2 regions of the Dysosmobacter acutus genome follow, and region 1 is predicted to be linked to the other one. Evidence: riboswitches for the same ligand, from Rfam matches in the RefSeq annotation. Region 1 holds a riboswitch; the other holds the start of a gene.
The links. Region 1 has a riboswitch for cyclic di-GMP ahead of KQI82_RS06665 (Cna B-type domain-containing protein). Riboswitches for the same ligand answer to the same signal wherever they lie in the genome.
Positions count from the first base shown of each region.

Region 1 (4,098 bases):
CGCCGGGCGGTGGAGGACGGAGCGTCCGATATCTTCATTGTGGCCGGCGGCATGGTGAGCTATAAGCGGGACGGGCGGATTCTGCCTGTCAGCGACACAAAAGTGTTTCCGCCGGAGACGGAGCGGCTGATCGGGGAGATCTACCGCATGGCGGGGCGGGAGCAGGACCGCTACCTGAAGACAGGGGACGACGACTTTTCCTTTGCCCAGCCCGGTCTGGCCCGCTTCCGGGTCAACACCTACCGCCAGCGCGGCTCCATGGCGGCGGTGATCCGCGTGGTGTCCTTTGAGATTCCGGACCACAAGGTCCTGGGCATCCCCGACTCTGTGATGGAGGTGGCGGATGTGAGCCACGGCATGGTGGTGATCTCCGGCACGGCGGGCAGCGGAAAATCCACCACGCAGGCCTGCCTTATCGACCGGATCAACCGGACCCGCAGCGCCCATGTCATCACCCTTGAGGACCCCATCGAGTTCCTGTATCGGGATGAAAAGAGCATCATCAGCCAGAGGGAGATCGCCATTGACACGGAGGACTATCTCTCCGCGCTGCGCTCCTGTCTGCGCCAGGCGCCGGATGTAATTCTGTTAGGCGAGATGCGGGATTATGAGACCATCCGCACGGCCATGACCGCCGCGGAGACCGGCCATCTGGTCATCACCACGCTGCACACCCAGGGGGCGGTGAGCACCATCGACCGGATCATCGATATCTTCCCCCCGGCCCAGCAGGCCCAGGTCCGGACGCAGCTTTCCATGGTGCTGCACTCGGTGATCTCCCAGCAGCTTCTGCCGGGGAAAGAGGGCGGCCGGGTACCGGCGGTGGAGGTCATGCGGGTCAACGGCGCCATCCGCAATATGATCCGGGACAGCAAGAACTATCAGATCGACAACGTGATACAGACCTCCTCCGCGGAGGGGATGATTTCCATGGACCAGGCGATCTGGAAGCTGTATCAGGAGGGTGCCATCGGCGAGGAAACCGCGGCGGACTACGCCGCGAACCCGGAGCAGATGCGCCGCCGGCTGTCACAGGGAAAATAATCCGTCAACAAAAAGCAGAAAGCCTGGCTTTCTGCTTTTTGTTGCGTTTTGCGGGGAAAAGCGGAAAATGTATCCACTCCTGTAACGGCGGGAGAATAAAATGAACCGTGAAAACCGGCAAGTGGGGCAAAAGGACATGCGTCCCGGCCCGGTGACGGGAAAACTTGCTTCTGGAAAGAAAAAATGTAAAAAGAATTTCAAAATGTATCCGGATACGTAACCGGTGTCGTGTAAACTGAGTTCACAAGAGCAGAAAGGAGGCGGCATATGCACAGGGTACTGGGAAACGAATACCATACCACTGTCGTATGCATCGACTCTTATCAGGACAGGGTCCTGCGGGGAAGGCTGTACAACCTGATGCTGAATGGAGCGGTTCCCTTCACCGGGTTCATCGAATTCCTGCTGGCCATGGAGACGATCCTGGACCAGATGAACTTCCCGCAGCCATTTACCGCAGAGCGCTCCTTCCGCCCGGTGGACAAAACGCTTCCCCCGGTACGGACGGAAAACATGGAGCAGCAGGGCCAGGCGGCCACGTTCTCCATCAAAGTGATTTTCCGTCAGAACGCCAGCTGGCAGGGGACCGTTGCCTGGCTGGAGGAAGGGCGGGAAGAGAGCTTCCGCAGCGTACTGGAGCTTGGAATGCTGTTCAACAGCGCCCTGACTGATACGGGACAAAGCGATGAATACGAATTGAGAAAGACATCCCCGCCTATTTGACCCCGCACAGAGCACGAACAGACCACAAACATCAAACGAGTCAGCAAACAGAAATATCTGAAACGGCAAACCGCCTGAAAGGACGGGACGCAAAGTTCGGAGGCTAAAGCCCGCCAACCGGGGGCCATGCCTGTCCGGCCGCCACATATTTCGATCTCAAGAAGAAACGAAGGGAGAACGAAATTATGGCAACAACAAAGAAGAGGCTTTTGTCGCTGGTTATGGCAGTGGTTATGGCGTTCAGCCTGCTGCCCATCAGTGTGCTGGCCGCAAATGAGAGCGATGTCAAAAAACAGACTACGGAGCAGATCGTCAACAAGGGAGGAACCTCCTATTACATGGCGAACGGCTCCGACGGCAGCGCATCCAACTACGATGTGTCCGTCACCAAGGAATTGACGGCCACCGGAGTGGAAAATGAGTTCAACGTGAAGGTGAACGTCACCTATAAGAACGCAACCACCACCACCCAGAGCGCCGACGCAGCGACCACGCTGATCATCGATACCTCCGGCTCGATGGACTACTGCGCCGAGTGCGGAAACGACAGCATGGAAGAGAGCTATAAGTGGCACCAATACTGCCCCGACGGCAGCGGTAAGGAGTATGTCCGGGGAGAGTGGGTTTCTACCAGCAAATACAATGGTTATTATGCCTGTGCCAACTGCGGCAAAAGAGAACGCAATCACAATTCGGAGTTAGTTACCACCTATGAATGCAGCGACTGCGGCAGCACCCAGTCCCGGATCATGGCGGCCCAGGCGGCGGCCTGCGCCTTCCTGGACAGCTATGCCTCCGGCGCACAGGCGGGCACCCACCGCTATGTGTCTCTGGTGACCTTTGCACAGAGTGCAAATTCCCGGGATCTGGACACGCAGACCAGCGGCAAACAGTATTGGGTGGACGTTACCGACGCCACCGCACTGCAGCGGGCCAAGGACGTGATCAACGGCCTGAGCGCCAGTGGCGGCACCAACACCAGCGGCGGCGTGATGCTGGCCAACAACCTGTTCACCCAGAAAAGCGTGAACAGCCAGGTCGCGGGCATTGACAACAAGTTTGCCGTGCTGCTGACCGACGGCCAGCCTACTTACCGCAGAGACGCCAGCAGCAATGATGTGGGTTCAATTTCTAAAGACGGCGGAAATGGCTCTGAAACAAGCAGCTCCAACAGCCGAGCGGTAGAGAATACCTGCAAAACTCTGGTGAACTCCACCGGCGTGGACCTGTTCGCCATCTCTTATGGTTTGAGCGGCAACATTGTCAATGGCAGCGGCACGACCAAGACCATCACCAGCTGGCTGCAGGACGACTGTTATGTGGGGAAGCGTCCGGCCGACGATCCCACAAACCCCAATCGGAGCGACGTGTTCCTGGCCGGCAATTCGGCGGCTCTGAACAGCGCCTTTTCCTCCATTCTCAACAGTATCGAGCAAAGCGGTTCCACCGGTGAGGCGGCGGGCGATATCGTCTCCGGCGGAGCCGTGGAAACCAAGGATAAGTGCATCGGCTTTGTCCAGTTCACCAGCGCCAACGGCGCCACGCAGGCCGATGGTGAGATTGTCTGGAACCTGGCCGGAGCCGCCAAGGATACCACCGGCGTGCCCGAGGGCTACACCTCCTACACCATGACCTACAAGGTGCGCCTGGACAACACCCAGGATGGGTTTGTGGAAGGTCAGGCCTACTCCACCGGCGCGGCCTCCTTCACCTATCAGGACGCCAGTACCGGTAACGAGTACACCAAGACTTCCCCCGCCCCCATCGTGAAGGGCTATTTGGGCAGCCTGGTCTTCAACAAGGTCTCCCATCACACGGTGAACGGCGAACAGCAGAAGCTGCCCGGCGCGAAGTTCACCCTGACCAGCACCACCGCGGCCCCTTCCATCATCCGTGAGGCATCCTCCTCCGCGGAGGAGGGCCACAAGGGCGAGGTGCTGTTCGATGAGACCATCCCCTCCGGCTATACCTATACCATGAAAGAGTTCCCGGCTCCCGAGGGTTATGTGGCCAACGACAGTGAGTGGGCCGTGACCGTCAACTACGGCGAGGTCACCATCACCTCGGTGAAGGGCGACGACCTGAGCGAGGGCGGCAGCGTGGTCAACAAGCTGGCGCAGACCTACAAGGACCTCACCCTCACCAAGAGCTGGTATATGCCCGCCAATCCCCAGGGCGGCGAGTCTACCCAGCCCATCTACGTCAACGTGTATCAGGACGGCGGCAGCGAGGCGTTTGCCACGCTGTACCTGAACGGTTCCACGGCTACGGTAAATAACTGCGCCGACAGCAATGTCCGCGTCGCGGCCACCCAGAACACCACAACCAAAT
Region 1 covers NZ_JAHLQN010000001.1:1,362,768-1,366,865, forward strand. The annotation lists gene KQI82_RS06655 (type IV pilus twitching motility protein PilT) at 1-1,044, shown strand, start outside; gene KQI82_RS06660 (hypothetical protein) at 1,312-1,767, shown strand; cyclic di-GMP riboswitch class I at 1,822-1,913, shown strand; gene KQI82_RS06665 (Cna B-type domain-containing protein) at 1,953-4,098, shown strand, end outside.

Region 2 (4,098 bases), 870 kb from region 1:
ATCGACCTCGCCATGGTGCCCATCATCTTCTTCTGCTTCCGCTACGGCCTGGCCTGGGGCACTGGCGTTGGGTTCGTCTATGGGCTGATGCAGTATTTCCTTGGAAATGGAATTGCCATCTCCTGGACCACCATGATCGCCGACTACCTGGTGGCCTACACGCTCTTAGGAGTAGGCGCGGGATTCTTCCGCGGAAAAAAGGGCGGCATCTATCTGGGTACTGTTGTCGGCACCTTCCTTCGCTTCCTTTCCAGCTTTGTGGTGGGCGCCACGGTCTGGGCCGAATATATGCCGGATGAATTCTTAGGCATGGCCATGACCAACGAGTGGGTCTACTCCTTCCTGTACAACATGACCTGGGCCCTGCCCGACGCCATTTTGTGCGTCGTGGTATTTGCGCTGCTGCAAAAGCCGCTGCGCAAATACTTTACCTGCGCGGACCTCCAGCAGGCGTAATCCAGCCCCGCTCCGGGAGAAAATTCCCGGAGCGGTTTTTTTCGCGGCAGAGCGCATCCGGAACAAGTCAGACCTGAATTTACTCTTCCATAAATGCATTGTGACGCTTTATGTTAAATTTTGCACATTTCTATTGACTTATCCCGCCCATTTCCTGTATAATAAGAGCCAACATAAGGAGTATGCTGAGTGACCAAATCCATTTTGGGCTGGCAAAGCTATTCCCGTACATTGTGTTGTAATCGCCTTTGCCAGCGGCAGAGGCGGTTTTCTTTTGCCAAGCGTAAATGAGCCGTAAATTCCTCCGCCTCTTGTCTTCCGGCATCCCGCATCCATACTATTTGGCAAACCTGTTGAAAGACAGGGACGCAATGCTATAGGGGCTAATCGATCTTCGTATGCCAGCCAGCTGCCCGCTCTCGAACGGAAATCGGGGCCTGCCAAATAGGAATGCGGCAGGCTCTTTTTTGATTCGAGGTGATTTTATCGATCCACGCCAGCATCTTTTCCCGCGGAAGAGATTCAAGGAAATGAAGAAAGGTGGAAAGATTCTTATGAGGAAAAAGCTACTCAGTGTTCTCCTTGTTCTGTGCATGGCGCTTTCCCTCCTGCCCACTGCCGCATTGGCGGATGAGCCGGAAGTGCCGACCACGCCTGAGGAGGTTACAACGGAGCCGCTGGAGAATACCCAGGAGCCTGAACAGGCGGCCGAGCTTCCGGAGGAGGCGGTCACCTATGACGCGCCGCAAAGCACCGATCAGGCCGAAGTGAACGGTACAGCATATCCCACGCTGGCTGCCGCTCTTGATGCGGCCGGTGACGGCGATACCGTCACATTGCTCAGCGATGTAACTGCCACAACATATGATGGCAGTGTGACAATCAGCAAAAAGGTCACGCTTGATCTGAATCAGTATTCTCTGATTGCAAAAGAATCCGGCTGGTTTTCTTTGAAGGCGGAGATCACTTTGAAAAACGGCACTGTCTCCTATGAGAAAAGTGACGGATTGTCAATCAATGCTCCCGTAGTGATGGTGGACTGCACGCTGAAGAGCTCCACAGGGTCTGCAGTAAAGTTGTCCTCCGGCAGCACCCTAACTGCTACCAACTGCACCTTTGAAATGACTGGCAAGGGCAGCGCCGCAATTAAAGGTACGGCGGACCAGGTGCTCCTGAATGGCTGCACCGTAAACGGCGGCACCAGCACGTATGCCATTGACCTCACCTCCAATGATGTCCTGCTGACAGACTGCACGGTAAGCGGAGGAAGCTCCGAATCCATCTATGCAGTAGTTTCTAACGCAGGCGGCACCTTCACGGTAGATGGAGGATCCATCACCGCCACTGCCGACAAGCCCGCCGCTTCTATCACCTGGAGTTCCCAGGGCACTCTTGTGATAAAGGGCGAATCAGAGGTTTCAGGTACTGTGAAAATGTACGGCACCGCAGATAACGCAGGCGGCCATATTCGGATAGAGGGCGGCTGTTACAGCGCCGAAAGCACAATTGCCAGCAATAAGCCTGCCAATGTAGAGATCGTCGGCGGCTACTATACCGAAAACAGCAATGTCGGCGACTTTGTAAAAGCCCCCTATATGGTCGTGGCCAATACGGATGACGCCAACAAAGAGGCATATCCCAAGGCCATTGCCGCTCCGGAGACCGGCTCCGTGGCCTACGTCGCCGATGTCAACGGCGGCACCTCTTATAAAACCATCGACGAGGCAATCGCGGGAGCAAACGGAAAGCCCATTCTGCTGCTTGCAGACGTGGAGCTGAGTTCCCTGCCCGCAGACACATCTATCAATGCCCAGAATAAGTCGGTGAGCTACGGAGGCTCCCTGGCCAAGTTGGTGTCCACGGGTGCTGAGCTGATCAATGTGGGGACCCTGACCGTCACCGATGGAGCCGTCGGCAGCTTCACCATGGCCGCCAAAGAAATTACGGCCGGTTTTGTACCGGAGGCACTGCGGGCCACGGTCCTTAAGTACATCCCCGATGATTACAGCATCGGTGATCAGAACGGTTTAAACGGCAAGGTGGCCGCTACCAGCAGTTTTGGCGCCACAATCGGCAGGACAGGCTATGAAGCTCTGGTCAACGCACTGTCTGTTGCCTGCCAGAACGACACATCCTCCAGCCAGATCAACGACGTGGTGGTCATGCAACAGGATTCGTCTTCCCACACCGAAGCCCTGGCCTATGCCACCTATACTCTGGATCTAAATGGCCATACATTGGGTGGTTCTTCTAATGAATACGGCTTTGGTATTGTTCCGGTGAGCGTCCTGTCCCCAAGCCATGCCAACATCACCCTGACTGACAGTGCCAAAAGCGGCGAAATCGTCGGCAGCAACTTCGGCGTGGTTCTGAACGGTGAAGTTCCCGGAGTCAAGCTGGTCTTAGACGGCGTCAAGGTGACCTCCACCACCGGCGAGGGCGTCTATTTCCCCGGTAAGGAGCACAGCGCCCTGACCATCAAGAGCGGCACAGAGATCACCGGCTCTACCGGCCTCGGCATCAAGGGCGGCAACGTTATCATTGAGAATGGCGCTAAAATCAGCGGTACCCGGGCAACATCTGAAATTCCGGAGGCATCTACTCCCAGCGGCATTTCGGACCTGACCGGCGATGCCGTCTACGTGGAATGCGGCTACAATTTCCCCCTGTCTTTGACCATTCAGGGCGGCTGTTTCTCCAGCGTGTCCGGCGAAATGGTTCGCATGCTCTTCTCTGATACCACCGAAGTGGAAGAGACCATCTCCATTTCCGGCGGCTATTTCTCCGCCAAGCTGGACAGCAAGTATCTTGCAGCAGGTTATTATGTCCAGCCCAGCGACAAGGACGGCTACAGCTACATGGTCAGCGACAGCGCGGTTGCTCAGATCGGCACCGACAAGTACGGCACCCTGGCCGAAGCCGTAGCTGCGGCTGGCGAGGGACAGACAATCCGCATGCTAAAGAACACCACTTTGGACAGCGTTCTTTCCTTCAGCGGCGACAAGGCGGTTACACTGGACCTGAACGGAAAGACCATTACCTCCGATTACGCGATCAACATCGATACCGGAGCTAAAGTAACCATTCAGGGCAGCACCGGAACCATCGCACTGAACAACGGTGCGCGCCTGATTATCACCGGCAACACCGCGTATGAAAACAGCGGCGTGCATATTCCGGAAAAGGCCGTCCTCTCTACGCTGAATCTGAAGAGCGGCACCATCACCAGCAGCAAGGGCGCTACCGTCTATGTAAGGGGCAGCGGCGCCACGCTGAATATGACAGGCGGCACAGTCCGCAACACCTATAAAAATGGGACAACGGACGGCAACTTTGCCATCAGCGGAGATGGGACCCGCGACAGCAAAACCGATAACGGCGGCATTACCATCAATATCTCCGGCGGTACAGTGGAAAGCGTCCAGGACTGCGCCCTCTATCTCCCCGGTGCCAACACCACCTCCATTTCCGGCAACGCGGTCATCAAGGGTTGGTGTGGTATTGAGATCGATTCCGGTAAGCTGACCGTCTCCGGCGGAACCATCCAGTCCACATACAGCGGAGACGGAACCCGTAAGTATAAGCCAAGCGGCAGCGGTAACTACAACTTCGGCACCGCTCTTGCCATTGTCTCCAAGGGCA
Region 2 covers NZ_JAHLQN010000001.1:2,233,953-2,238,050, forward strand. The annotation lists gene KQI82_RS10770 (energy-coupled thiamine transporter ThiT) at 1-456, shown strand, start outside; cyclic di-GMP riboswitch class I at 790-873, shown strand; gene KQI82_RS10775 (S-layer homology domain-containing protein) at 1,011-4,098, shown strand, end outside.
Region 2: linked by a shared signal. The riboswitch ahead of KQI82_RS10775 (S-layer homology domain-containing protein) and the one ahead of KQI82_RS06665 (Cna B-type domain-containing protein) in region 1 are both predicted to bind cyclic di-GMP.